DNA from 3 places in the Paenibacillus sp. J31R109 genome. Region 2 is predicted to be linked to each of the others. Evidence: riboswitches for the same ligand, from Rfam matches in the RefSeq annotation. Region 2 holds a riboswitch; each other region holds the start of a gene.
The links. A riboswitch is a leader RNA that binds a small molecule or an ion and turns the genes downstream of it on or off. The one in region 2 is predicted to bind ZMP and ZTP.
Positions count from the first base shown of each region.

Region 1: it holds a riboswitch for ZMP and ZTP, as region 2 does, so the genes downstream of both, AC58QT_RS05620 (bifunctional 5,10-methylenetetrahydrofolate dehydrogenase/5,10-methenyltetrahydrofolate cyclohydrolase) here and AC58QT_RS03695 (DJ-1/PfpI family protein) in region 2, are expected to answer to the same signal.
Region 3: it holds a riboswitch for ZMP and ZTP, as region 2 does, so the genes downstream of both, rpiB (ribose 5-phosphate isomerase B) here and AC58QT_RS03695 (DJ-1/PfpI family protein) in region 2, are expected to answer to the same signal.

Region 1 is NZ_JCAUAR010000002.1:3,798-14,015, forward strand. Features, by position in the region: gene AC58QT_RS05595 (aspartate/glutamate racemase family protein) at 1-128, opposite strand, end outside; gene AC58QT_RS05600 (WD40/YVTN/BNR-like repeat-containing protein) at 322-2,958, shown strand; gene AC58QT_RS05605 (methylenetetrahydrofolate reductase) at 3,026-3,967, opposite strand; gene AC58QT_RS05610 (sugar phosphate isomerase/epimerase family protein) at 4,082-4,846, opposite strand; gene AC58QT_RS05615 (DUF6886 family protein) at 4,951-5,475, opposite strand; gene AC58QT_RS05620 (bifunctional 5,10-methylenetetrahydrofolate dehydrogenase/5,10-methenyltetrahydrofolate cyclohydrolase) at 5,494-6,345, opposite strand; ZMP/ZTP riboswitch at 6,397-6,474, opposite strand; gene AC58QT_RS05625 (hypothetical protein) at 6,535-8,163, opposite strand; gene AC58QT_RS05630 (apurinic/apyrimidinic endonuclease family protein) at 8,216-9,142, opposite strand; gene AC58QT_RS05635 (RidA family protein) at 9,154-9,612, opposite strand; gene AC58QT_RS05640 (hypothetical protein) at 9,660-10,076, opposite strand.
Region 2 is NZ_JCAUAR010000001.1:795,756-805,973, reverse strand. Features, by position in the region: gene AC58QT_RS03720 (hypothetical protein) at 6-308, opposite strand; gene AC58QT_RS03715 (hypothetical protein) at 458-823, opposite strand; gene AC58QT_RS03710 (BadF/BadG/BcrA/BcrD ATPase family protein) at 935-1,912, opposite strand; gene AC58QT_RS03705 (MerR family transcriptional regulator) at 2,003-2,998, opposite strand; gene AC58QT_RS03700 (amidohydrolase) at 3,108-4,397, shown strand; gene AC58QT_RS03695 (DJ-1/PfpI family protein) at 4,464-5,063, opposite strand; ZMP/ZTP riboswitch at 5,128-5,207, opposite strand; gene AC58QT_RS03690 (Spo0E family sporulation regulatory protein-aspartic acid phosphatase) at 5,248-5,448, opposite strand; gene AC58QT_RS03685 (S-layer homology domain-containing protein) at 5,725-6,765, shown strand; gene AC58QT_RS03680 (cysteine desulfurase family protein) at 6,854-8,011, opposite strand; gene mnmH (tRNA 2-selenouridine(34) synthase MnmH) at 8,042-9,085, opposite strand; gene selD (selenide, water dikinase SelD) at 9,115-10,164, opposite strand.
Region 3 is NZ_JCAUAR010000015.1:21,028-31,245, reverse strand. Features, by position in the region: gene AC58QT_RS27430 (carbohydrate ABC transporter permease) at 1-52, opposite strand, end outside; gene AC58QT_RS27425 (ABC transporter permease) at 68-970, opposite strand; gene AC58QT_RS27420 (family 16 glycosylhydrolase) at 1,126-2,844, opposite strand; gene AC58QT_RS27415 (glycoside hydrolase family protein) at 2,838-3,851, opposite strand; gene glyA (serine hydroxymethyltransferase) at 4,115-5,365, opposite strand; gene AC58QT_RS27405 (TIGR01440 family protein) at 5,402-6,013, opposite strand; gene rpiB (ribose 5-phosphate isomerase B) at 6,029-6,487, opposite strand; ZMP/ZTP riboswitch at 6,592-6,672, opposite strand; gene AC58QT_RS27395 (low molecular weight protein arginine phosphatase) at 6,768-7,340, opposite strand; gene AC58QT_RS27390 (manganese efflux pump MntP) at 7,439-7,999, opposite strand; gene AC58QT_RS27385 (L-threonylcarbamoyladenylate synthase) at 8,061-9,131, opposite strand; gene spoIIR (stage II sporulation protein R) at 9,158-9,931, opposite strand.

The sequences.
Region 1 (10,218 bases), on a different contig from region 2:
ACCGAGTACATCAGACTTTTGGCCGAATGATGGCCGCCTAATTTCTCCTTTACACGCTGATTAATGATTTGGTAATAAAGTAAAGATGATTCCCAGCTCATTCCACCGATTAACCCAATTGTCTTCATCCGTGAACTCCTCACCATCAACTATTTCCTAATATAATAGCAGAAATTGGTCCTTATGATAAAATGGAAAGTAGCATTCATCTTTATGAAGGCTTATTTCTCATCGGAATACCCTTTCTTAAAAATGCAACTTTTTCCTTTTTCTGGCGTTTAATGAGTGTTACTACTTCCTAATAAAGGAGATTTAACCTCAATGAGACGCAAATCAATTGTAGGACTCGCAACGTTACTAGGTGCGGCTATTGCTATCATTCCTCTGGCTTTAACAAACGTTCATGCAAACGATCTCCCTGTTGGAACCGTCGTTGGAAGCGTGCTTACAACAGATATTCGCGCTTTCGTAAATGGCAGTGCCATCCGTTCGATGAATATTGACGGCAATACTGCTGTTTACCTCGAGGATTTGCGAAGTCACGGCTTTCACATTGCATGGGAACCGAATCAGCGCCAAGTTTCCATTTTCCCAGACCCCAACGAATTAGATCCATCAAAGAGCGATCCTAACCTAGGCTTTACTGGCTCAGGGATTGGCATCAAAATCGCCGATGTGGTCGCAACAGATATTCACACATTTGCCTTAGGCAAAGAGATTCCTTCCTACAATGTAGAAGGCAGAACGGCCGTGTTTCTGAAGGATCTCTCACCGCTACTTGGCGGACTCACGTGGAATGATCAACTACATACCGCGTCCTTCCTGTCGGATACTACTTTGGCTGCTGATCCACGGGCAGTCCAGAGTGTCGAATACCCCTTACAGGTAGAACAATCGTCGAACACTCACTTTACCATTCAGTTTAAGGATGACGGTCTTTATGTAGGAGACTCTCTTATTGGATTCGGGCAAGATGGCAGAGCGATGCTCTCGGTAACGAAAATGGCACAATTACTTACCTATCAGACGGAAATCCAAGATCTTGGACTTTATTTGTCTGACAAAACTTACGGTTTTCGCATCACCCCGCATCTAGACACAGTTAGTTTATATTGGTTCAATGGTGAAACCAACGAGGTCAAACTCACTTTTCCAACGATAGAACGCGCTGGTGAACTCTACGTTTCTGAATATGATTTAAAACAATTATTCGGTTATTCCGGTAACTGGCAATCGGAGCTGAAGCAATTGGATATCGATTATGCCCATTTCGATGTGAAGGATTTTGGCGTTTCCACACATACGAATAACTATTTGTACACCTTAAAGGGATTATATGTGGGACCAAGTCGTATGGAAATGCCGACAATTTCTCTGTTTGTCTCTCGGGACGGTACGAAGTTCGGAGGTAATTCTGAGACTTCGTTAATGGAACAAACGTCGGCAACCGGATCGCCGATATATCAATTCTCCTCATCTGTGCAGCTTGATTTAGGTAACAATGACATCCAGATCGTCTACCACATTGGGAACCGTATTATATACAGTAACGCTTTCGTCAACTCCCTTACACCACTGTTGCTGAACCCGGTTATTAATTACAGGGATTTGTCGAATGGCTTGGGCAGCTTCAGTTCGATCACCTTGGATTCGCCTGAATCCGGACTCATTCACTCTGATAACGGCAACATTGAGCTCAAAGGGGCTGTGCTTAAAGCACAAGGCAGCGGATTACAAGCTGTCATCGAAAAAGAAGACAACGGAACCTGGATTGAACCAGAGACAGCTCTCATTCCTTTTAAAGAGGAACGATTTGCAGCTTCGCTGCCGCTAACGCATGGAACGGGGCGGTATCGGGTCACACTTCGATCTAATTTATCTATTCCTTCTCCAAGACAAACTACAACCTACATCGACGTTGCTCGTTTCTATGTTGATTACCGAGAGAACCTCCCCGGCATTCAAGGCATGCAATCATCGGATGGTCTGAGCTGGCGTGATGGGAAGCTGCTGCAGACATCGGATAATGGTCTTTCTTGGCAGGTGGTCATACCGGATGGGATTGCTGACAAAGATCGTCTGCTCACTGCTAAATTTGAGGTACCTGTCTGGGGCTATGCGGTTTATCTCACCGACGATCCGCAACCAAATCTCATTGCCACTCATCAAGTAGACGATGGAGTCTGGGAATCGGTCGTACTGCCTACGACAGAAGCATGGGAAACGTCCGCTGATGTTAAACCGATCGTAGCCAATCTCTACACGGATCCCGCTTATATCATGCTGACTTCATCAACTAAGGATAATCACACGTTAAAATCACTTTACCGCACCGATGACCGTGGTAAAACATGGATACGTGTAGGGAATCTAAGCCCTGACATTTCGGGTTCCCCAACTGGCCTCAGTTACCGCAATGCGAAAGAGGGCTGGTTAACCACCTTGAAGGATGGCACCAACCATATCCCGCTATATCGCACGCAGGATGGCGGCGAAACCTGGTCGATGCAGCATGTCGACGTCCCCATCGATTTGCAGAAGGGGTATGCTAACGCTTATCCCCCTGTTTTCGATCAAGAAAGCAATTATCACGCTATTTTCATCGCTGAGTTCGTACAGGACAATACGAAAACCTATGTCATTTATGAATCGAGAGATGCTGGCGATACCTGGATCCCGCTCCCTTATCGATTACATGATTTACAAGACATTCCAGTCCTGCACTTCGATAACTTGCTCATGGGCAGAGCTCTTTCTCAGGATGGCAAAACGATCTACACGATGGATACCTACAACCGTACAGACTGGCAAGCAATCAAGCCCAACATTTCGTTGCAAAATGCTACCCAATTTCACCTGCGCATGAGTGGTTTTGGCTGGGTACTTATAAACGGCAGTGTCTTGGTGACGAAAGATGGTGGTCGGACTTGGGAAGAACCTGGTGTAACTCGTAATTAATCAACATATAGAAAGAGGCTGTTTCAAAGTCGTTCTAGACTTTGAAATAGCCTCTTTCTTCCACCACTTAAAAAACAAACGAAGATCGCATCTTCTTATCCATCATCGCTTTAATCTCATGGACTAGTTGAATGGAAGCTTCAATCTCGACTTTTCGCGTGGAGACACTCTCAACACTGCATCCGATGGGAATTCCTTTTTCCAATCCAAATTCGAATAATTCTTCGAATATTTGTTGTGATACCGCTACTGATTTGTCCAGAACATCATGGGAGTATTTCAAATCATTTTCCAACCATTTCGGGATGCTGATCCCTAGCCATTTCATAAATTCTAACGTTTTGGTTGATCCGCAAGGCGCAATATTCATCAATATTGGCACCATGTCTAGCTTATTTTCTCTACAGTAGTAATAATAATCGGATAAGAAGTTTTTGGACGCTTCCACATTATAGGTTGCTTGAGATATGAAGAAGCGGCTTCCACTCGCTATCTTGCTGACCATTCTAAGATGTTCATCGTCTTTTTTCATGTGTCTTTCCGGAATGACAACGGCACCTAAGGTAAGATTATTGTTCAGCTTCTGACTTAACGCATAAGCTTCCGGAAGCCCCATATGAACTTCTTGATGACTAGAGGACGCGCCAACAAACACGGAAAACCGTTCTTCCTCATGATCGGCCCTAATCCAATCTGACAATTGTTCCTCCGTATATTTACCAACACAGCGATAAATAATTTTGGGAACCTTTAACTTGGATAAATATGCCTTACTGTAAGTCGTCGGATCAACGGTTTGTAAATACGGGAAAGGCCGATCTTGATCAATCCGATCACTTTCTTCCTGCACATCGTAAAGAATTAAGCCATCTATTTGAAGCTTCTGAAGCCGCTCACATTGCTTTTGTGAAATTTCAGCCATTTTCTCTAGGGATTGTGTTTCTTTCGGCGGCGTCATCCCATAGGTAAGGATACCTGTTTCTCTTCGCAGTATTTTGTCTTTTAGCATATGTGTCACAACCTTATCTCTCTAATTCCCGAAAAAATGAAATCATAGCAAACTACTCGGTATTCTATAGTTCGACCCCCAAATACCGAATTCCTCTTGGAATCGGAATACCTGTTAAAGGAACTTACTTCGCATAAAGGCCAAACTTGCTGCAAACTCCTTCTCTGGATCATGCACCGTACACTCAGCGGAAATCATACCTTTATACCCGGATGCATGCAAAGCCGTAACGAATTGATCGTAGGGATACTGTCCAGTCCCAGGGGACAATCGTCCTGTATCGGCAAGATGAATATGTTGGAGCCATTCTTTATTTTCGATCAGGGTAGTGATTGAATCCTGTTCTTCATCCATATGGTAGAAATCAGCCAAAACCCGTATGGAAGGATGATTTACTTGTTTAGCAAAAGCCACCGCCTCAGAAACCGTGTTGATTATGTTAGATTCCTTGCGATTCAAAGGCTCTATTGCCAATGAAACACTTGTATCTTGGAATTCTTCACCGATGACAGAGAGTAATTGAAGCAGCTGTTCCTCTGCACGATTGCGCTCCCAACCGTCCGGGATTTGACGTGCTTTTCCACTTCCCAATACGGCTGTCTGAGCTCCTATCTTATTTAAAGCGCTTGCAGCTTTATGAACATAACGACGGATGCGTTCTTCATCCGCTTCTGGACCTACCACTTTTAAGTCTCCAGGAAAAAATATACTGAAAGCTTGCACCGGCAGTGGACTGTTCACGTACAAAGGAAGCTTGGTGTTGAAGTCCGCCTCATCTTCTAAATTTAATGATACGAGAGCGCATTCCATATAATCGAAGCCAATACGTTGAAGTCTTTCCGCTTCCTGAATTCCACTGCACCATCCAAATGTGTACATGTCCATTCCTCCCTATCGTTACTTACTCTTTTAATATAGCAAAAAAACCAAAGAATAGGATCATGAATTTGTCCAATTCTTTGGCTATTTTATCTATAAGGCATTTATGGTTCTCGCTGCTCCGCAAATCCCATCCTACACATGGAATAATTGAAACTCGCTTGCTGAATTTTATCAGACAAGTCCCATAAATTATTCAAAATGCGAACTTCCACGTTTCTTCTAAAGAGCTCTCCAAACAAATCTCGAATTTCAACTTTATGGATAGGTAGTTGTGACTTCTCACTCACATAGTACCCAGCTCCAGGATCTAGCGAGTAAAAATCGGTTGAATCAAATTCGTACAAATATAGCGTTGTCTGCTTCATAATGTCAAACCATTTGTGCTCGATAGCAACAACGTGCATCGATGACTGCGAGGAAATAAAGTGTCTTCTATCTTCATCAGAAGTGGTTTCATTGCAATGATAGGTCACTCTTGGACAATTCCGAGGTGTCAGAAAATTAGGTAGGCATTGTTCATTAATCGCCCATACTAATCCTTTTTCTGGATCCAAGTCTTTTCTTGTAGGCATTCTAGGGTTAAAAATAGCAATGTCTTTCTCTTCGCTTACGTGAAATAATTTCACCTATGCTCCTGCCCCCAATCATCTAGCATTTACATACTTCTCCGCTGCATCAACTGTGTGTTTCAATAAGGTAGCTATGGTTACGGGTCCTACTCCCGCAGGAACAGGTGTAATCGCTGATGCCTTTACGCGACAAGCCTCATAATCAACATCTCCAATGTTGCCTGGATTATATCCCGCATCCATCACGACCGCTCCTGGTTTAATCCAATCTCCTTGCACAAAATTCGGTTTACCAACAGCCGCTACCACAATATCAGCTAATCGAACCATGTCTCCCACATTCGACGTCTTTGAGTGACAGATGGTTACCGTCGCGTTCCGATTTAATAGCATCATAGAAACTGGCTTCCCCAGAATGGGACTTCTGCCAATCACCACAGCGTGTTTGCCCTCTATGGGAATCTGGTAATCATCCATAATGGCTAGGATAGCCGCTGGTGTACAGGATGGAAAAGCAGCAATGCCGAAGGCATTTTGAGCAAAACCTTGTGTCGTTACGCCATCTACATCCTTATCCATATGAATCGCTTCAAATGCTGCCCTTTCATCAATTTGATGAGGGACAGGATGTTGCAGCAAAATCCCATGCACACTTGGGTCAGCATTCAGTTTCTGAATGGTTGCGATTAATTCTTCAGTCGTTGTATGCGCGGGTAGCTCAACACGAATAGAACGGATACCCAGTCGTTTACACGCATTTCCTTTCATTTTCACATAAGTAGCTGAAGAAGGATCATCGCCAACTAAAATCGTCGCTAGGCAAGGTGTGACCCCTTTCAAAGCTAACTGACTAATTCTACTTATCAGTGCCTCTTTCATGTTCGTTGCCACCCGATTACCGTCCAAGATTACTGTTTCCACATTCATCTCATCATTCCTCCCAAGGTAAGAACATAAAGAGGTAAGGGGAATTCCCCTTACCTCTGCCCAGGCGTACGGCTATTATCGGTGTGCTCCCTCATGGTTACCCATGCTCCGCCAGTTACACATCGTTTATTAATAGGTATATCATAGCAATCCATTCCCTTATGTTCAACATGTTTGTCAAAAAAATGACTATAAAGATGCTGGTGACAGGAAGAACGAATACCACAAATTCGTCATGAATACATCAAGCACAACAAAGTAGAAAATCTCGAGCCCAACATTTCGTTCAGATAGACCTCTTCGCCATAAGCGAGTTACACCATAAGAAATTACGGCAAAAATAGCGAGTAACAACAAGCCAGCCCACACAGATTGCAAGACATCTGGCATGACTTGCAGAGCTATTGATTTTCGAAAATCCCCGATAAAAAGGGCTTTGACGATGAGATACATCGCAAGGGATATCCCAAAATGCCGCTTGGCATGCTCATCATAATGATATTGCCAAAATACACTGATAATGACTAAATAAAGGCCAGGTAGTAAAATCCATTTTAAGCTTATAAGTGCTGTGAGAACACCAATCCCCCAAAAAAGCGGTAAGTTTCCAGCTGCTTCTTGCAAATCCTCTTTGCCTATGTGATTCATACGCTCCAAATAAGGTAGTTGATCTGTGGCGTAATACACGCGATAGGACTCCGCATTCACGGCATCCAGCCAAACAGCTAAGGAACTATCTGCTCTAGTCGCTAAGCTCGGGTAGGACGCGAAACCACTGAATTGACTAATCCGAGCTGAATCTCTCAATTTACCATCCTTGAAACTAACTTTGTACACCTCTTGACTCGTTTGACGCCTATTTTTCTCATAAACCGACGATACCACAAGGGTTACTTCACCAGAAGAAGATTGTGTGAAGTTGGGATGCAAAATTGTATCCGAATCGCTCTTTGTCGAGACAGGCAGATTGATAACATCATCTACCAACTTATCTGGTTGACTCGAAGGGAAGGTGAGCAAGTGCAACGTGCTCTTCCCAGATTTACGAGAACTCGTCGTATACACCGTCATCATTGATGAACCATCGACAGCCAGCGCTATATCATCTAAACTACTCGTTGCATAATCGACATCCTTTAACTTGCGCTGTACAAGCGGTTTCCAAGTTTCTGATGCGAGTTGAACGTAGTGAAAAGATTCATTGCCTTCTTGACTGACTGCGTAGACGAGTGAAAGACTGCCAGACGCATCCCTATGACCTTGGATATGTCTGATATTGGGGATATCCAGCTGGGACCAAGTTAGCTTCTCATTCGGATGAAAAGCACTCACATACAGCGTTGTATCATTGTAAGCTAGTAAGATGCTGTCCCCTTGTGCACTCTTTACCGTTTGAACAGCCGTGATTTCATTGTCATTTATTATACTCATCGGTGACCATGAACCGTTCTTCCATTCGCTCGCATATAGCTTATTTCCGTTCCCAATCCAGACCACATGATCCTTATCCAACTGTCTATAGGAACGAAACGGCCCTTCCGTAGGCAAGCCGCGCGTTTCCGAACTGCTCTGCCCCTTATCATCAATCGTGACCCATTCAAGCGTTTTTCCTGCCAAATACGCAAAGCTGCTATCGCCAACCATTTGCACGGGTTCACCGACCGTTGCTGTTTGCGTTAATTCCGTTGCACGACCAAAAGGTTCAGGATAAGGCTTTACATTTTCATTCGCCAACATGAACGTTTGAATCAAGCCGATGACGATGATCGCCGCCAAAAAAGGAACATACGTGAACAGCTTCCATCTTGATTTTTTCACTTCGTAGTAACCTCCAAAACTTTCATACTGCCCTAGTAGTTAAAATGATTGCCTAATAAGAATGATTGCTGCGCATTAATTTTCCATTGTTCAATAAATGCGTCACCCAATCATAACATTGATTCAATTGATCTTCACTAATTAAATCAGAACGGTGCTCAAACATGATCTTCACTTGATCATTTTGCTCAGTAATGATCGCGAGATAATCCTCGATTGGAGCCCAACCGTCTCGTTGATCTAACTCTGGTAGGACAGGATGACGAGAATTGGTAATAGAATCCTTGATTTGCACCGTACTTAGATGAATCGAATAGGCAAAACGCGCAAATTTATGTATCACTTTTCTAGCATCAAAGTATGGATCTAACTTTTCCTGCAGATACAGTCTCGCTGTATCCAGACAGATTTTGATGTGGGGATACTTCCCTAATAGCTCCTCAAGAAAAGTCGTCTCATAGATGTATCGATTCAACGCATCAAATTCAAGAACAGGAATGAAGCCATACGTCTTGCTTTTCATAGTCAACCATTGAAAAAGCACTTCTGTTCTTTCAATTAATTCTGTAAGTGTCATCTCAGTTTCAGACAGATACTCCGATTTATCAGAGAATCTCCACGTACGCCAATCGACTCGATCATCCAGAATAACTGGCTTCGGATAGTGAAAAAGGATGTACGTTGGGTTCATGGAAGCAAGGTACTCCAGCTCACTCTGCACCCAAGCATAGGCGGATTCTCTCATTTCAGGCGAATTTGCCAGAAATAAGGCATCTCGCATTTTAGATATATGAGGACGTAATGGAAAATGAATACCCACTTGAAAATGGTTACGCTGCGACGCTAGTATAAGCCTGTGCCTATCTTCTTCTGTCTCAATTAGGCATGCTTCAATGCCGAAAAAACCTTTGCGGAAATCCCTCTTCATTTTAGACTCATCAAAACTACCATATTGACCAATCAGGAATCGATTCCTCACAAGCATCCGTCCTATTCTACAAATTCAAAAATAGAATCTACTATGATCGGCAAGTTATCTCTCAAAGAAACGGCACCAAAAACCGATCTAGCGTGCACGCCATTCTCTCCAAATACATCCAACATGAGATCCGAACAACCATTCAACACTTTGTGATGTTCCTCAAATTCAGGGACTGCATTGACAAATCCTTGCAGCTTCACCACTTGTTTAATGCGCGAAAGAGAACCTACCGCAGACTGCAGAACGGCTAGAATCTCAATTCCAGTTAATCTAGCAAATTCATATCCATCTTGGGTCGAATAGTCTTTCCCTAGTTTTCCCCTCGGGTTGCCTGAAGGGCCTTTTCCCGAAACGTACAATAAACCGTTCACCTTCACAAAATTAGCATATTTCGCTGCTGGTTCACTTGCTATGGGTAGGACGATTCCTAGGGCTTCTAACCTTTGAGCAATGGTTTGTTCGGACATATGGGATCCTCCTACGCTGTTGTGAGATTATCTTACTTATTATCGATTCATGGCCCAGAACTCAAGCTCTTTATCTGGTACTGACCATTTGAGTTTTTTTGGAGCGTGATGTAAAGCTTACGATTTATAATCCAACCATTCTCAGTTCGTTCACCACCCCCAGCTAGGATGAATTCCATGGATGCCGGTAATATGTCGTAAGAGACAATAAAGTAGGTGTCTGCATCTTTATGTAAAATTTGAATCTCATCATGAATCTTATACTGTAAAATTCGTTTACTCGCGGATACCGATGACTGCTCATCCAATTCTAATTGTTCTGCAAATAGTTTCTTTACAATCGGCTTCAAATCATCTTGTTGTTGGATACTCATCTCACTAGTTGGAGCTATAACCGCATGGGCTGTGCAACCTGTCATACAGCTTACACTTGCAAGTAAGATAAGGGTTCTCAACCACTTCATAGTGTCACCTCGTCTAATGAATAATCGTTGTTTTTATACAACAGAACTAACTTTACTACTTTAGTTAGTATGGCCAACAACCCATATTTTAACAATTCACTTCATTAGACGAGGTGTAACATCGATAAGTTTCACAGTAATC
Region 2 (10,218 bases):
CCAAGTCAAGTCAGCTTGAATCTGTGCAGATGATCGGTCAAATGTTCTCTCTTTAAGATTTCAATTTGCTTGTTCCCTATCAGATCATAATGTGGATATTCATCACGAAGATGTATGTATGCTGGATTTAAACCATTTGCTAAGCACCATTTCTTTAATCGTTCTAAGTCACAGCAGCCTACTTTTGTAATCGTTTTTACCCCTGGAAAGCGAGGTTCTACCCAATAATGCGTCAAAAAGGCAATTTCTCCTTGTAAACATTTGCGTTTCCATTCATTCAGTTCAAGTCTGGAAATTCCGAAAGCCATCTCATCACTCTCCTATTCCGTGCCCAGGCTCCTTTTATTATGCAATAGTATGAAACTTTTCCTATGAAAAACATACACTGGCAAACAAAAAAACGCGATAAGCGATGGACGTTGGCCTACATCCTTGCCGCGTTCTAGGTTATCTTCCTTTAGATTCTCCGGAAACCACTAGGCAGCCGACCACTGTCGCGAATAGCACGAATCTGTCTCAGTGTCAGGAATTTGTCAGTCGAGATCAGTGAATTTGCATCGTTGCCGCTAATGATATTATCGAAATCGCTGACGTTCCTTACTCCGTGAAAGACTTTAAACGTCCCCCTGAATCTAGTTAGGCTAAAGAGTACGAGCGTTGCACCCGGATTCGTGGAGAAAAATCGAAGGCTCTCCATTCCTCCTAATGGTATGTCGAAGTTAGGGATACCGATGTTGCCGCTCAAAATGGCATTGCCTCCCTGGAAATACTTCTCACTGTAAACGGTCAAGCGGGGGTAGGTGACTTTTGCATGGACTGGCATTGGCGTTCAACCTCCTTTCACTGTCTACGATATGTGGACAAGCCAAGGAATGTTTGTACGTATGTCAGTGATACTAAAATCCGGGCGTTCTGCCTCGTTCATAAATGCCATTTAATAGCTCTGTGAACGAGGATGTTGACTGAGATTATATAAAATCTCCTGATCTATCGGTATGTTCAGTTGCTTTAACGCGAGTAACACTGCGCCAGCTACTGGTGAGAATGAAGGTTGAATAAGCTTATATGTCTTGTTATTACCCTGACTCAATTGCGAGGCGAGTCTTAGTTGGAAATAATCACTATGAACAACACTACCTACGAAAGAAACACTGACTTCTGCATCGGAGAAGTATGCTGCGAGCATTTCGACCCCCGTAATTATCTGATGGATTGCACGGTCGCAAACGAGTGTAGCCAATTGACTATTTTGAAGCGCCGCCTTAGTAATTAAAGGGGCCATTTGACCAAATTTTTTATTACGTTCTCGTTGATCTATAATAAATCCCTGCTTTGCTAGTTGAGATAACGCTTTGACAGTGGTCAAATCCCAAAATTGTAAGATCTCAATAATCAAATCATGATCACTATCATCGATGTTACCCGAAAGAATTTCGAAAGTGGCGTCATAAGCTAGGAATCGAGCAGCACTAGCTGCATAGTGATGCAGATCATAATTCCTGATCTGCTCTCCTTCCTCATTTATCGCATAAATAATTGACCCTGTTCCCGCGATTACAATAATGCCCGGTTCTGTAAGAAGTGCTCCACTATGAGCTACTACCGCATCATTGACGTGTTGTTTCAAGCAATTTAATCCCTCTACTGCTGTCAAAGGTAGTACCCACTCTAGATCCGCTTTAGAATCATAACCAGCAATTCCTGCCGTCAACGCTTGCACATGTGTCACATTTCTTCCAGCTTGAGCTAATGCCTTTTCGATAGCTTGTTGCACATTTTCCCTTGCTTGCAAATCCTTATGTATGGAAGAAGCCCCATTCTCTATGTAGGATAGAACGTTTCCTGCGAGATCTACGGCCATTACCCTCGTATGGGTGCCGCCTCCATCAATACCAATAACAATCTCTTTCATTTCCTGTACGATGATCGATCACTCCTCATGCAAAGTGGATGATATGATGACAGATATAACAAACATTAACGCTAGGTGAAGGTTTACAGCTTATCGAATTGGTACAGCTAGGATGATATGCAGCAATTCATTCATTTTAAAATGCTTGGTGATGTAGCCATTCGATTCAAATACATCAATGAGTTCTAAAAGCGGAATATAATCCTCACCCTTCTCACCTACTGCGCCTTCCTTACTGTCCGTCATTAAGTCAGCGATACAGATTCGACCATGTGGTTTCAATACTCTACGCATTTCTTTAATAGCCAGCCGCTTTTGATCATCCGTAAGGTGATGAAAGGCAAAACTCGAAACGACAAAATCAAATTTTCCGTCCAGGTAGGGCAACGCTAGGAAATTGCCAAGCTTGGTTTCCATCTCTGGAAATTTGCGTTGACATTCCTTTAACATCTCAATGGACTGGTCGACTCCCGCCATTACTACGCCTTCAACAATCAGACGGCTGGCTAGATTCCCAGTTCCTGTCCCGATATCAAGTCCCCGTTCCCCACGAACAGGTGACACCCACTTCACGATGAGGCGCAGCGCTTCCTCGTAATCTTTATATTTCCGTTGGTTTTCTTGCACTAACTGATCGTGTTCGCTCGCCAAATGATCAAACCCCCATTTGTCCTCCCATGTCCGCTGTTCCCTCAACCTTCTTGAACCTTCCGCGAGCGTATAGATGTCATCCAACTGAAGTACTTGATTATTCTTGAGGCTCTCAATCATGTCGTCTGTCGTTTCAATAATCTGTTTCATTTCGATCCACTTGGAAAACATCACCGACCTTTGGAGTTCCAAAAAATATTGCAATTGATTGTATCCCTGAACTTCAATATCCGACAGTACCTTCTGGATATCGCTAACCACCATCCCAGACTCCCGTAAGGCAATGATCGTCTGTAAGCGCCAGATGTCTTCTTCGTCAAACACGCGGTAGTGGTTGTCATTTTGCTTGGAAGGCGCGATGAGGCCTTTTTCTTCGTAAAAACGAATGGCCCTTTGTGATATTTTCAATCTGTCTGAAACCTCTTTTATTTTCATCAGGAACCACCTTTAATTTACATGACATGTATATGATCACCAATCACATATCATCTTGACCTTCACTTTACGTCAGGGTTTAGAATAAAACAAGACAAAGGAGGCTGTCATGATGAAAAAATTAATCAAGGGCGCGACTATCCTAACAATGGCAAGCAAAGAACCATTTGTAGGGGACTTACTCATTGACGGAGATCATATTTCGGACATTCAAACTGTCATTACTACTGAAGTCGATGAAGTGATTTTCGCCGAAGGAAAGGCAGCGTTACCTGGGCTTATTAACGCTCACCAACATACGCCAATGAGCTTATTGAGAGGATTTTCTGACGATCTCAAGCTTATGGACTGGTTAAACAAAAAAATGCTGCCCGCTGAAGCCCGAATGACACCTGAGGACATTTACTGGGGCGCAAAACTCGCTATGGCCGAAATGATCAAATCGGGTACCACGGCTTTTGCCGACATGTATATTCACATGAATGAGATCGCAGCTGCGATCGAAGAAGTCGGCATGCGGGCTTCACTAACTCGCGGGTTGGTCTTCCTTGAAAATGACGGAGGTCGCCGAATGTCAGAGGCGCTTGATCTCATCCGTCGCTGGAGCGGTAAAGCCGAGGGCCGCATCACCACAATGATAGGTCCCCACTCTCCTTACACGGTTCCTCCCCAGCCCTTTACAGAGATAATCGCCCTTGCTGAGCAGGAGAACATTGCCATACACACGCATCTTGCGGAAACCAAAGAAGAAGTCATGAAGATTCGGGAAAAGTATAACCAAACGCCAACCGAATATTTATATCACCTCGGTATGTTTGAAAAAGCTCATGTGCTTTTGGCTCACAGCGTTCATGTTAATCGCCGCGACATAGGGTATTTAAAAGGTATGCGAGGTGGCGTGTCGCATAATCCGGTAAGCAACCTCAAACTTGGATGTGGTATTGCACCCATTATGGAGATGATGGAACAAGGAATTCCTGTAGGACTTGGAACAGACGGAGCTGGCAGCGCCGCAACGTTAGATATGTTTGCGGAAATAAGAGCGGCAACTTGGTTGCAAAAACTGGATTACGGTGACCCCACGAAACTTCCCGCTTTTGATGTCCTTCGCATGGCGACGGTTGGAAGTGCACAACTGATGAATATCGGGAATGAAGTTGGCACTCTGGAAATCGGAAAAAAAGCGGATATGATTCTGATCGATTTGAGAAAACCCCATCTACAGCCGATCCATAATATTCATTCGCTGCTCGCCTATTGCGCTAACGGATCGGATGTAGACACAACCATCGTAAACGGTAAGGTGTTGATGAAAGATCGCCAACTGCTGACGATCGACGAAGATGAGTTGTTCAAGCAAGTATCCATACGATCGAAACGTATCGTCGACGGTATCTGATCACCACTTCCTACAAACGCGGGTATATCTGCTCGCGTTTATTATCCGAATACAATGATTTGCATGTTATTCGTATGGCATAAAAATCGCGGATAATTCGCCAGGCCTATAGTAAGGATAGTCCATCATGATTTGGACCTTTTTCGCCACATCCGCATTCGATAATGATTCAATGAGGTACAAACCTAAATCAATAGAAGCTGAAACACCGCCACCTGTAAAAATATCCCCATCCCGTACAATACGGGCTTTAACTACCTCTGAACAATAGGGGGTCAACAATTCGTAAGCAGATGGGTTCGTTGTCGCCTTTTTTCCATGTAAGAATCCTGCAGCTCCTAAAAGCAATGCCCCTGTACAGACAGATACTTTGTACTGTACATCGCTCGCGCTTCGGATCCATGCAACAAATTCCGTATCATATCTTAAGTCTCTAGTGGACATTCCTCCCGGAATAAATATTAAATCGTATCCGGATAAGTCTGGGCTAACATGCTTTATTTTTATAGTCATACCTCGATCGTCCGTAATCTCTTCTTTGTTTGCACAGAGATCCCATGTTAATCCTTCTTTGACTTTTAGAATTCTTAACCAAGATACCGCTTCGTAAAACCCAACAAAATCTAAGGTAGTCATCTTATCAAACAGAATATAAGCTATTTTCAATTCGCAACACCTGCCCTTTTTTCATAGTTAGTAGAAATAAAAAAAGTATCTGATCCAAGATCAAATACTTTGCCCAGGCGAACGGCGTATGACATATGTGCTTCCTCGTGGTACTCCACGTTTTCGCCAGTCGCACATATGATTACAGTAATACTATTTTCAATTGCGTGCAATATTATATTTTTTAATAGGCAGCTGCTTTCTTCTCATATTGCTCGATGACACGTACGGAATCCATTTTCAGTTTCTGATATAAAGAGATGTATCGATCTAACTCGTGGCTAATTGCAATAACACTTTCATTCGTAAGACTACTTTGTACGATTGCTTCTTGAACCATTTGAAGTCGCATTGTTTCGATTTTTTCTAAGAGGAATTGCTCCATTTATGTATCTCCAATCCTGTTCAATAAGTCGACTAGGATATTATAAAACAGATAAAAACAAAAGGTTGTTACTATTTGTCGAAATTCTAAAATAATATTTCAACAAAATATCCACCTCTTGATTTTATGTTTCAAACAAAAAGCTCTCTTACTTGCGCATCCAACAAATCAAAAGTTACTTCTTTAAAAGTAGGTGCAACCTTTTCATTACCCTATCCGTTTATGATTCTGAAAGCCCAGAAATACAAACAAATCCCACTATGAGGTGAACCAGAAATGAAAAAAACGATCAAAACTCTTACACTAACAGCAGCAACAGCATTGCTCTCACTTACTTTAATTGGTCAAAGCTTTGCGGCATCCGCTACCTTTACTGACTTGGATAACGTTGCGACAAAAGATAAAATTATCTCGCTACAACAAGCTGGCATCGTCTCAGGTATCACTACTGACCTATTTGCTCCTCTAGAAAAGCTTTCAACTGCTCAAGCCGTTCAGCTGTATGTGAATGCTCTTGGTCTTAATCTAGACCTCATCCGTTTCGTGAAAGAGCCAAAGGCAACTGACTATTTTGCCAATGCTTCTAACGATGCTTGGTACGCAAATGCGTTCATTGTTGCTGCAGCCAACAGTGTGGAACTTCCTAAAGATCTAGATCCGAATAAGAAAATCACACGTGAAGAATTCACACATCAGCTTGTACGTGCAATTGAAATTAGCAAAGGTCTTCCTCTAATTAACCCGGTTTTGGAAGATATCAAAGATACAGACCAACTGAATGTAGAGTATTCGGGGTCTATCCAACGTGCCCTTAAATACGGGATTATCAAACTGAATGCTGAAGGTAATTTTAATCCTAAAAATGAGATTACACGTGCAGATGCGGCAGAGGAAATTTTCAATGCACTAGCTTATTTGAAGGCACATCCAACTCCAATTGTATCCGCAGACCCTATTACTGCAACACAAAGCGTTGAGCTAATCAAAGGTGCTCTAGGTGAGCTTGGTACCGATATTCAAATTAAAATTGATCCTGATGCCAAAGTGACGCGCGAATCGTTCACGTACATGCTCATTCATACGCTTCAAACCAGCGAGAAACTGCCGTTAATTAAAATATCACCTGTCGAAATAAAAGATAATGATAAGATGGATATCTTACATGTTGGTGCTATCCAAACAGCACTTGCTTTAGATATTGTTGAATTAAATGCGGACGGTGCTTTTAATCCACAAGATGGTATCACGCTGACAGAAGCGACTGACATTGTGAAGAATGCAACGAAAGCTGTAGAAAGTTTCAACAAAAGTAAATAATTAAGGTCATTAACTAATTGTTTCAGAACATAAAAAGCAGACCCTATTCTCAGCGAATCGGTCTGCTTTTTTCCGTGTATTTCACGTTTTATCGTGCGCGTTCTACGATCAAAGCACAAGCACGCTCTATCTCCTCCATCGTTGTATAACGCCCTACGGAGAATCGTACTGTACCCGCCGCAACCTCCGGCGTCAATTTCATAGCTTTTAAGACCGGTGACATCGCACTACTTCCTGTATGGCAAGCCGACCCTGTCGTAGCCGCAATTTCGGGAATCTGAGCTAAGATCTCTTGCCCAATCCTATCTATAAAACTGACGTTTAACGTATTGGGCAATCGTTGATCGGGGTGTCCATTCCTTCTGATTCGAGACTGAAATGCCTCCGATAATCGTTCCCACATCAGATTCGTTAAGGCCAACGTATCCACGATATTCTCCCTGCCGTAGGCAAGCTCAATCGCTTTTCCTAGACCTACAATGTATGGCACGTTCTCAGTACCTGCCCTTCGGCCCGACTCGTGACTCGCACCGTGATTGTGAGGCGTGACAGCGGTTCCTTCTTTAATGATTAAAGCTCCTACCCCCTTGGGAGCATACAGCTTATGCCCAGCAAGAGTCATTAAATCAACTCCCATGTCATGCCAGTTCACATCTATTTTCCCTATTGATTGTGCAGCATCCGTATGGAGAAGAACCCCATGGCGTTTTGTGATTTCAGCGATTTTCTGAATGGATTGAACAGTTCCCGTTTCATTATTTGCATGCATGATAGAAACCAGAATCGTCTCCTCGGTTATCGCTGCCTGAAGTTGTTCCAAATCTACTATCCCATACGCATCCACATCTAAATAGGTCACTCTCGCCCCTAAAGATTCGAGAAAAGCACACGGCTGTAGCACAGATGGATGCTCAATTTGCGTTGTAATAATATGATTGCCACGATGCTTATTGGCAAAATAAACACCTTTAATGGCATGATTATTCGACTCGCTGCCACCACTCGTAAATACAACTTCATTGGGATGACATCCGATACTAACGGCAATACGATGTCTAGCAAGATGAATGGCTTCTTCAAGTTTCTCGGACGCCCAATGAGAAGACGATGGATTACCGAAGTGTCCGCATACATACGGAAGCATTTCCTCAATTACAGCTGGATCGATCGGAGTACTTGCATTATAGTCGAGATAAATACGCGATTTTGCATCTTTATTTTGTTCACGGTGCTCACTTTTCTTCATTTTGTGCACTCCCCATGTACGCGTATTCAATTATGTAAGATCAAGCTGAATATAGGCTTTAACAGCATGAACAGCTTCATCCAGATTATGGACATTCAAGGGATGTATGTCTTGTATGTCTCGCTCATATTTGTTCATTGCGTGTTCATATCGCGGATCATAATAATGAGTTAAGAGCAGATCAACAGCTTTATCAAAATAATCGCTTTGCAACGCCATTTCAATTTCCTTCGCGATCGGAGTGTGGATTCGGTCTTTAATATGTTGATACGCTTCCAGCAACGGTTCTTTATTTTCCCAAGGACGGTAATCCTCGATAATATGTCGAACACGTTCATGAATCGGCATTTGAATGTACAAGTGTGTACCGGTTTCCTTTTTATTAAAAAGGATATCTGGCATTACCGCCTTGCCAATACGTTTACTTTCACCTTCTATGAGAAGATAAGGAGAATCCTTTAGTTTCATGTAATCTGTTACAAATTGAGCTTCAAAAGTCTTCTGATTGTTTGCTTGGAGTCCCACATGTCCAAATATAGATCCACGATGCCCCGCATAGGCTTCTAGGTCCAGAACTGGATACCCTTCCGACTGTAGACGCCTTAGAATGGCTGATTTACCTGCTCCGGTATTCCCAGAAATCACATATACACGTGGTTTGAACTCCATCTTCTCAAGCGTATCTACAACCCATCTACGATAGGAACGAAATCCCCCTGTCAACCGATATGTACGTATGCCCATTAATGAAAGTACTGTAGCTGACGAATGACTCCGCATGCCGCCGCGCCAACAGAATACAGCTTTAGGCTCTTTGATGGCTTCGAACGTTTTGACAAATGCCGGGAGCTTAGCAGACATGATCTCTAATCCCCGATCTTTAGCTGCTTGTACACTAACTTGTTTATAAATGGTACCTATTTCTGCTCGTTCGTTATCATCAAAAAATGGAATATTGATACTACCAGGAATTGTGGCATCCTGAAACTCAGAAGGCGAACGTACATCGATCATAACCAATTTCTTCTGATCATTGAGCGCCAAAAGCTCATCTATGCTGATGTCTTGAAACAATAATCTCGCTCCTTAAAAGATTTCGTAATTTAAATAACAACGATACGACCAATATGTTCTTCTGTTGTTTCTCCAATTAAGCTTGCTTCCACACCAGCAAGCTTCAATTTACTCAGTAAGTCCTCTGCTTGATCACCAGCTACAGCGATCAGCAGCCCTCCCGACGTGACAGCATCACACAATATCCATTGGCCGATTTGATCCAAGGTATCAGGGAATGTAACGTCTTTCTGAACATGAGCGAAATTATTTTTCGTGCCGCCAGGAACAAACCCTTCTTCAGCCAATTCCCTAACTCGTGGCAATAGAGGTACATCATTAGCAGTAATACGTATGCCGATTTGACTGCCTTTGGCCATCTCAAGTGAGTGCCCGATCAACCCGAATCCCGTCACATCTGTACAAGCATGTACGTCAAATGGCTCCATAGTCTCTGCTGCTGTTTTGTTCAACGTAGCCATAACCTGTGTGACACGAGCAACCTCTTCTTCATCTAACCGATCTTTCTTAATCGAAGTTGTTAATATGCCCACACCAATCGGTTTCGTTAAAATCAATTTATCCCCTAGACGTGCTCCTGCATTGGTGCGTATCTTCTGTGGATGGACTAATCCTGTTACAGCTAGACCGAATTTAGGTTCGTTATCTTCAATCGAATGTCCGCCAACAAGCGTGATGCCAGCTTCCTTCATTTTATCGCCAGCACCTCGTAATATATCAGCCAACACTTCTTTATCCAGTGTACGTATCGGAAAAGCAACGATATTTAATGCCGTTAATGGTCTGCCACCCATGGCATAAATGTCACTTATCGCATTCGCAGCGGCTACTTGTCCGAACGAGTATGGATCATCAACAATCGGCGTGAAAAAATCTACGGTTTGTACGAGCGCAAGATCTTCACTTAATTGGTAGACCCCCGCATCATCACTTGTGTCGATACCAACAAGCAGATTAGGATTTGGCAGAGCTGGAGGTAATTTTTTAATAACTTCTGAGAGATCTGCAGGACCAATTTTGCAGCCACAGCCACCCTTGGTTGAATAGGAGGTTAGTTTAATTTTATCTGTAGTCGACATGATCTTCTTCCTTCCTTTGCTCAGCAGAATAATTATGATTACATGTGTTCTTAG
Region 3 (10,218 bases), on a different contig from region 2:
GCAAATAGTTAACACCTTGGGCGACTCGTTCGCCGGTAGTCATGTGACGCATGGATGATTCCTCCTTCTACCAGATTTGTCCGTCGAATTTCTTGGCAATCCGATTCGCACCAAGTACTAGCACGAAGCCGATTACTGATTTAAACAACCCGACAGCGGTAGCAAGTCCAATACGTCCCTCTTGTAAACCGACCCGATACACCCATGTCTCGATAACATCGGCCTTCTCTTGATTAAGCGGATTGAGCATGATGAAGATTTGGTCAAAGCCGACATCAAGAATGGCGCTGAGCCGCAGCACGAGCATGAGGATAATAACGTTGCGAATACCCGGAAGGGTAATATGCCACAGCTGACGGGATTGAGATGCACCATCCATTGTTGCTGCTTCATAAAGGCTTGGATCGATGCCTGTGAGCGCTGCCAGATAAATGATGGCTCCCCAGCCGACTGACTGCCAAATATCCGTTGTGACGATAAGCGACCGGATCAGACCGGACTCGGTTAAGAAGGATATGCGGTCTAAATGAAAGGCGGTTAACAACTGGTTAACAAGTCCTGTTCCAGGTGCGAGGAAAGCCACCAGCAACCCGTAAATAATGACCCATGATAGAAAATGAGGCAGGTAAGTCAGGGTCTGAATGGTCCTTTTGAACCCTGTTGACGTAACGGCATTGAGCATTAAGGCTAGAATAATTGGTGCTGGAAATGAAAAGACGAGCTTGTAAAACGAAATCAGAATGGTATTTCCAATAATCTGTTTAAAATACACACCATCGAAAAATAGCTGAAAGTTCTGCCAGCCGACCCACGGGCTTTCCCAGAGTCCTTGCAGGACATTGTAGTTCTTAAATGCAGCGGCGATGTACACCATCGGCACATATTTAAATACCGCAAAGTACAGTAAGCCCGGAATTAATAGGGCATACATCACACCGTATCTTCGCAGCCCATTCATCGTTCGATGCATGATCTGCCTCTCCTCTCTCTCTCTGTTGGTTATACCTTTATTGTAGCGTCGTGAAAGGGTTGATCCTTTTCATATCTTTGGCAGATGGTCTAAAATCTTCGGAAATTTTTCAAAAATACGAAACCGCCTCTCCGTAGAGAGACGGCTTTGCTGGATCAATTTTTGACGAGTGTGATGTAATCGTAAGCAAGTTGATATGTGCTAGCAGATGTATTCTTGCCCGTTACGGTGAATCGGAACGTCTGGTTGCCTGCTGTACCTATCGTGACCGTGCCTAGGTTAGACTCCGTATACCCGGAAGTTACGGTATACTGGTCTACCGTCGAGCCTAGATTCGTACCGTTAACGGCCAGCTGGTAGATGCCTTTGTTGAATGCACTGCGATTTCCCACGTACACCGTATACGTTCCTGTCTGTGGTACATTTACCGTGTATTGCACGTAATCGCCAACGCCATTGCCGTTTAGGTTGTTGAACGATTTACCAGTAACAGCATCATTGTAATTCGTTTGCGAATCCCCCGTAGACGTAGTTACGGGTAAGGACTCTGCTTCATACACCGTTGTAGCCGATACTTCGCTAAAAATCACATCATCAACGAGCATCCACTGCGTCGAGGTTGCATTAGACGTAAAGGCAATCGTTGCCTGACCATTGGTCACGGGGATATTATTCAACGTGATTTGAGTCCACGTGCTGGTTGTGGGGACCGTGATGTTCATCTCCGTTCCACCGTAATTCAGCACACGCATCTGAGCCTGTGCCTGACCGCCAGAACTCTTCACCCACGCGCTGAGCTGGTAGGTACCGTTTGCGATCCCGTTCAGATTCTGCTTCGTCGTAACTAGATAATTGCTCCCCTTCGCATGCTTCAAGGAACGTGTTCCGGTATGTGCATCTGTCGTGGTCATAAAGCTGGCGTCTTTATCGTACGTCTCGATCCAATTGGGCGTATCTTGATCGGTATATCCTTTGGATGTGTCTTTTACCGTAAACTCCATCTGAGGATTACCAAGCAGGTTCGCAGCCGGGTAGCTCTTCGCGTAAAAACGGAAGTAATCAAACTCACTTTCACCTGGCAGCTTCGTGTAATCCGAAACCGTTCTATAGCCTAGTGCCGTTAGCCAAAAATTGGCTGGCGCAAAAGGCATCGGAGTCGTAACGGTATTAATCGTATTGACGAGTGTACCGTCCAGATAGAATTTAATCGCCGTCGGCGTCCATTCATACCCATAGACGTGCCACGCATCTGGTGTAACGGAGACCGCATGACGCGGCGAACTGTATCCTGGGATATAAGTGATCGTCCCCGTATCAAAGTAGCCGTTGGCAGAGTCATGCTCGAAGCCGTCAATCTCCGTAGCCTGATTATAAAAAGGTAAATTCCCCGCGGCAATTTCGGCCGTCAAGCCGGTTATGTTATTCGCGGCGATATGATTGCTGAGCCCCATACTCCAGAAGGAAGAATGCAGCCCTGTGGTGCTATTAAACAGCTTAGCTCTCGTCTCGTAATAGCCATAGCCGAACAGTTTCTTCGAAACTATACCGCCGCAGGTGTTGTACCACGTACCATTAATTTGCTCACGCTTAAAATCAATGTGCAAAGAGCCGCCAGATTCACGCACGTTCTCTTTCCGGTTGTACCCTAGTGAATAGGGACCCGCATCACGGTACATCCAGTCATCCTCATTGATCACTGTATCGTTAAATTCATCAGCGTAATATAACGTGTAACCTGCTGGTGCCGCTGCTGAAGCTGGATCAGGTACAATTGTAGAGAGTGTCGCTGTGGCCAACAAACATACGGGTAATACCGTCCGGAGCGGATTGACTATTAAAGTGCGAAGTGGACTAAGCCATTTCAAATTCACCATTCATCTCCTCCTAATGGAATTCGGATGTTATACGAGCGGCTTCCCTCCCGTTCAAGTACGGCGCAGAGTAAGACGGCAGGCTTCCCACTCTCGTCGAACCATAGCTGGGGGCGTTCCAATCTGAGAACGGATTGTGCATCCTGATGCGCCCAGGAAATTTGAAGATCGAAAGCGAGCACATGCCGCGATGGCTGCCACACGATGCCGTCTGATGATTCAAATAAAGCTACAGAGCCGCGTTCCGACTTCGTAAAATAACCTTGAAAATCCTTCATCAGCGCGTAGTAGCCATCTCCCTGACACCATACATAAGGGTCCTCTACCGCCCAATCGTTCGTGGGGTTCGTTACCGTGGGTTCTGGCTGCTTGCGAAACGGTCCCAGCGGATGATCGGCAAAGGCAACGCCTGCGTTAACCGCTCCACCCTTCGGCGGAGGACCCTCGGCCACACCTTTGTACATCATTAGAACACGGCCGTCCGTGGTCTCGCACACGGTAGGATTGCTCGTCATGAGACCATCCCACTTTCCTGGGGAAACATCGAGTACAGGAGCAGTCCCTCGCGTCCAGGGTCCTGCAGGATGGTCAGCGACAGCAACTCCAATACGTTGATGGTTACGATACGCCCACCATGTTGCCTCATCGGCAGGATAGTCGAGATCAAAGTCAGGGCCATGCGTCCCCATGTAATACAGGTAATAACGATTACCGTGATGCAAAATGGCTGGATTGTGTGCTACATCCCTATCCCAGCTCGCTGCGCCATCTCTATTGGTCCAAATCGTATCAACATGGTGGAACGGACCTAACGGATTATCCGCAACCGCATAGGCAATTTCGGAATGCGTGGCCCAAGACTCAAACCCCACCTGCTCAGGCCAACGTGAATAAAACAAGTAATACCTCCCCTCCGGATCTCGTGTCATCGAACCACACCAAACATGCCATCCTGCTAGCTCAAACTTCGCCCCAGCCGGCACAGGCCGAAGCATCTCCTGAAAATTCATGTTCACCTCTCCTAGCTCTGTAAGGGTATACATTCGTACAGAAATAGTGTAAGGGCTCTGCCGCGCGGAAAGGTTTCATATTTTCGTAAGATGGTTTGAAGTTTTGGGATGTGTGTTTGGTGGATTGGCAGGTAGCTGGCAGGAAAATCGCTTTGAGAGTTAGCGGAGATAACTAGGGGTGGGAAGTGGAGGTAAGTAAAAGTGGGTTTCAGCAGAAAGAAAAAAAAGACCAGCTCCAATGAGCTGGCCCCTTCAAATTGCTATTAGTAAGTCAAACCTGGGTAAAGCGGGAATTGCGCTGTTAGATCCGCAACCATGCCACGAGCTTTCTCAAGTGTAGCTTCGTCTTTCGGGTTTTTCAATGTAAGACCGATAACTTTTGCGATAGTTTTCATTGCTTCTTCGTCCATACCACGGGAAGTAACAGCCGGTGTACCCAAACGGATACCACTTGTTACGAACGGGCTAGTTGGGTCGAAAGGAATTGCGTTTTTGTTCGCTGTAATACCGATCTCATCAAGCACGTGCTCAGCGTCTTTACCAGAGATGTTCAGGTTACGCAAGTCAACCAACATCAAGTGGTTGTCTGTACCGCCGGATACAAGGTTGATGCCTTCAGCTGTAAGAGCTGTTGCCAAAGCTTGTGCGTTGTTGATGACGTTTTGACCGTATACTTTAAAATCCGGTTGAAGAGCTTCACCGAAGGAAACAGCTTTAGCTGCAATGGTATGCATCAAAGGTCCACCTTGGGAACCAGGGAATACGGCTTTATCGATCGCTGCAGCCCATGCTTTTTTCGTAAGAATCATACCGCCGCGAGGACCGCGAAGCGTTTTGTGTGTTGTTGTTGTTACAAAATGTGCGTGCGGCACTGGGTTCGGGTGCAAACCAGCTGCAACTAGACCAGCGATATGCGCCATATCAACGAAGAACAATGCGCCTACATCGTTAGCAATGGAAGCCAATGCTTCGAAATCAATCGTACGCGGGTACGCACTTGCACCAGCAACTAGCATACGAGGCTTGTGTTTGAAAGCTGCTTTACGAACATCATCATAATCGATGCGGAAATCTTTTTCGCTTACGCCGTAAGCTACGAAGTTGTAAAGAATACCGGAAGCATTAACTGGGCTACCGTGCGTTAAGTGACCACCGTGTGCAAGGTTCATACCAAGAACCGTGTCGCCAGGGTTTAGAGCAGCTAGGTAAACAGCCATGTTCGCTTGTGCACCGGAATGCGGTTGAACGTTGGCGTGCTCAGCACCGAAAAGCTCTTTCGCGCGATCACGAGCGATGTCTTCCACGATGTCTACGTACTCACAGCCACCATAGTATCTTTTGCCTGGGTAGCCTTCTGCATATTTGTTCGTAAGTACTGTACCCATAGCTTCAAGAACGGCTTCGCTCACGATGTTCTCGGAAGCAATTAACTCAATTTTGTCGCGTTGACGGCCTAGCTCAAGGTTCATCGCTTCTACGATTTTTGGATCTTGCTTGCTCAAAAAGTTTGTCATCTGAAATTCCTCCTAAGGATAGTCGTTAAAATACAATTAGCAATCTGCATCAGGTGCAGCTTGTTGATAGAGTTGCTCCGCTAGATCGGCGGAGTAGATAGCTCTCGTGCCTCCGATCAGCTTAGGCCTTGCGAAGGCCATCGTAACGTACGCTTGGCCGATATGGCGAACAGGTGGCCTGACAGGCACAGCCACTTTGCGCAGGTGCATCCCGATCAGCGTACTGCCGATATCGATAGCCGCGTGAGCCGCAATCGACTCCACCACGACGGCCTTTGTGAAGTGCCGATACGCGTAAGAGGCCATCGATCCTCCTGCCTTCGGTACGGGAATGACAGAGACCGGTTCCAGCTGCGGCGCTAGCGTCAGAAGCTCATCTTCCACAACCAGCGCACGATTCAAATGCTCGCAGCACTGATAGGCCGCAAACAGCCCGAACTCGCTGCAGATGCGCTTCACCGTCTCAAAAATCGGCTTAGCCGCATCCAGCGTACCCGATGTACCAATGCGATGCCCGAGAATTTCACTCGTGCTCGTACCGATCACAAGCATGTTGCCGGGTCGCAAGCCGCCGACCGTAACCAGCTCCCGCAGGTTCGCTTCCAAAGCTTCCGCTGCTGCTATAGGGTCAAATACAGAATCACTCATTATTCATCCTCATTTCTAGGGATGTACTGTGAAACGATCCTCAATGCTCTGCACTTTATTGATGCGGTTCTTATGGCGGACACCCTCTGAAAACTCGGTTTCCAACCAAATTTTGACGATTTCTTCCGCTACGCCAGGCCCAACTACTCGCTCACCCATTGCAAGCACGTTCGTATCGTTATGTTCACGTGTCGCTTTCGCAGAGAAAAGATCGTGCACAAGTGCACAGCGGATTCCCGGAACCTTATTGGCAGCAATGGACATCCCAATGCCTGTTCCACAAAGCAGAATCCCTTTGTCTGCTTCTCCCGAAACGACTTTTTCGCAAACCTGAAGTGCATAATCTGGATAATCAACGGAGTCGCCGCAGCTGCATCCGAAATCAATCACTTGATGACCTAATGATTCAATAAAAGGAATGATAACATCTTTCAAACGATAGCCTGCATGATCTGCACCTAAAGCAATTTTCATGAATAAAACGCTCCTTTTTGACTGTTCGAATTCGACCATCCTATTATATCCCAAAGCTCACCAAAAACGAAAAAAAGAGCGCACACGCTAAAAAACGCGCGTTGCTCTTTTGCCCAGGCGACCGGCCGTATAGCTCAATGCTCCATTGTGGTTACTCCCACTCGTCGCCAGTTACATTGAGTCTTGCTTGTTACCTGTATTTTATCGCATTCCTCGCGATGTGTAAAGTTCTATTAGCCTACATGAAGACATAAGGTGCAATCTGGAAAAACGATTGTGGTTAACGCAGCTTTTTTACCAATTTATCTAAGCTCCGGCTAATTTCTTCAGCGGTATTTCGGTAATCAGCCAATGATCCGCCATAAGGATCGGAAATATCGTAATCGGGAATCGTATTTTCCAACGTATACATACGACTTCTTTCTTCGACAGATACCGTTTGGGACAGCGCCTGTTTAAGTTGAAGCTCCGCTGCAAGCTGCTCTCTCTCTTCAATTGCCTTCAGAATTCGATCATCGTCCTCTACATACTCATTGAGCGTATAAGTCTTCTCGATCGCATGAGGGAAGCGCCCAATCACGGTACGTTTATGGCCCGTCGTCATCGTCAAGACCAGATCAGCCCAATCGACATCTGCATCACTAATGGCTAGCGAACTAATCGATTCCTTGAAACCCGCTTCATGTAGAAGCGATTGGCTATTCCTAGAGATCGGACCACCCGTCGTCGCGGATACACCTGCCGAACGAACCTCCGCCGCAAGCCCCTCTTGACGCACCCTCATACGCAGCAAACCTTCAGCTAACGGACTGCGGCACGTATTTCCTGTACAGACAAATAGAATTCGCAACATGAAATCCTCCCGAAATAAACGACTACACCCTCTTAGGAGAGGTGCGTTTATATAGAAATTGATGAACGGCTGCACCGTCCATGATTACTCGTATTGTATCATAGTAAAAACTTGATCCCAAACCCTAATAAGATAAGTCCGCCGAATGCCTCGCCGTATTCGCCTACCCAACCGCTAACTCGTCTACCTAATAGCAAGCCCGCTATCGAAAGCAACCCGCCAAATAATCCAAATACGAGCACAGTGAGCACGATATCAGTAGCAAACATGCCAAGCGATACACCCACCGAGAATGAATCTATACTTACACTGAGCGCAAATATGATAAGCCCCCATAGTGTCCGATGATCAAAGGCCGTCGCTTCTTCCCCGCGTACCGAGCTGTATACCATATGGGCTCCAAGCAAAATAAGTAAACATCCCCCCGCGGCCGTCGCGACGTTACCCAATAGGAGGGAAACATATTGCCCCATAAACATCCCCGTTAGCGGCATGATGACATGGAAAAGACCGATGATAATACTTATTTTCAAAATATCCCACAGACGAATGCCCTTCATTCCAATGCCAATTCCTAACGAAAAAGCATCTAGGCCCAAAGCAATCGCCATTATTCCAATTGTCATGAGTTGCCCAACTTGTACCCCAGATGCGAGCATAGCACGATCCCCCTTGTCCACGATTCTTTCTCAAGATATGCGGACAAACTGGGAATCATGCTTATTTGAGACGGATCCGTTCATGCCCCGCTGCTTTGAGCAGTCGATTCATAATCGCGCTGCCAATACCTGAATCAGGGACACCTTCTGCGACAATATAACTAATACCTTGGTGATCAAAAGTCCGCAGAGCGCCATATAGCTCCCGAGCAATCGAATCTGGTTCGGATAGAGAACCGCATGCGAGAATGAGATCTGCACGGTATTCGCCGGCTCTCTCCTCAAAGGTTAGAATACCCGTCGACTCTCCTCGTGCCTTCGCAGCATCAATATCCTGCTGAATCCATGCCGAGACTTCCTGAACATCATCCCCTTGCACGATGTGCATAAAGCCCTTCGGCGCATAATGCGTGTACTTCATACCTGGCGCACGCGGGGTATCCGAAGCTTCTACTTCTGTCGGTTCAGACACATGAATAGGCAGCTTTGGCAACACGACATGCAGCTGCTCGGCTGTCACACCACCTGGTCTCAGAATATATAACTCTCCATCAACCAGCTGAATAACCGTAGACTCTACGCCAACCCCGGTTGCACCACCATCCACAATGCCGCCAATTTTTCCGTCCAAATCATCGCGCACATGCGAGGCTAAGGTCGGACTCGGTCTGCCTGAACTATTCGCACTTGGCGCCGCTATCGGCAGCCCTGTTTCTCGCAGCAACTGTAAGGCAACCGGATGATCAGGTATACGAATGCCTACCGTTTGCAGACCCGCCGTCACTAACGGCGAAAGGCTACCTGCAAGAACAGGTAGCACAATGGTTAAGGGGCCTGGCCAAAAAGCTTGCATAAGAGCTAGATGATCCGTAGTAAGACTATCCGACTGAACAAGACTTGGGAGCTGGTTCACATCAGCAATATGTACGATTAAAGGATTGTCAGAAGGCCTCCCTTTTGCAGCGAAAATCTGGAGAACGGCGGTAGTATTCGTCGCATCCGCTCCAAGTCCGTACACCGTTTCGGTCGGAAAGGCTACCGTATCACCTTGCTGCAGAAGTTTAGCTGCTTCTGCTATATTCTGCGCTGTTGCGCCTATCGCTCCTTGATTCACGTCCCAGTAGATTGTCACAAACTCTCATCCTTACTTGTATAGAATTAGCTGAACCACGAAAAGATCGCCTTAAACATTTCCCAAATAAAGAATTTAACCTTCGGTTGAGCTGGCTCTTCGGTCGTGGTAGTCGAAGCTGAAGCTGCTACGACCTCACCTTTTGTTTCTTTCTTTGCTACCTTCTCTGTCGAAGCAGCTTTGTCTTTGCTAGCGACAGTTTTCGCCTTATCTTCTTTAACTGGCTGCTTTTCCTTGCCATTCTCATCGGTCGTTTTGGCCACCACAACGGCTGCTGAAGCAACCGCTTCACCCGATACGGAATCTACAAAGCATAACGGTGGAAATAACACGCACCACCAATTTTGCCCTTCACCCGAACCAATCACAACACGCAACGCTTCATAATCCCCAGCCGGGTAGACGTCATTTCCGTACATTTTAGTTGGAAAAGGGACAACACCTAACTCCACAGTATGTGGATAGTTGTAGCCGCGGGATGCGATCATCTCGCCCACAAGTTGATCGAATTCAGGCAAGTGCGCATTCACGACTGCTCTGGCCTCTTCCAAGGAGTGGGGTCCCACAACCCAATCTTCCATACGGGCAATAATCGCATCGCGAATCTCGCGTTTTAAAGCCTGGTCCTGCGCAGAATCCGAATTTGCTAGAATACGCAAACGAATGGATTCTTCTGGTATGGTAGGCGAAACGACCGCCGCGTTCGTACGATTGGATTCCCAACACATAATCATAAGGATAAGTGCAAAAGCAATGAATAATAGGCTCTTAACTGAGTGGCGCTCTGTTCTCTTAACCATGGAGGTAGCCCCTTTCCCGTTTCCGCTATCTACTTGCCAGTATGGACAAGAGTGGGTGGGGCTAAACCTATGAATCTATTATTTTTGGCAAAATGATAGATTTAGTAGAGGGCTCCTAAATTCAAGCATACAAATTTAAATAGAGGGTTCACTCAAGACCTAAATACCTGCAAAACTACAGCTTTTTTTCTCAAATTCCCCTAATCCGAACAAAAGCCTGCGAATATACAGTTTTTTAACTGTTTTTAGTCATACAGGTGCTAATTTTGCATAAATGCCTGCATATT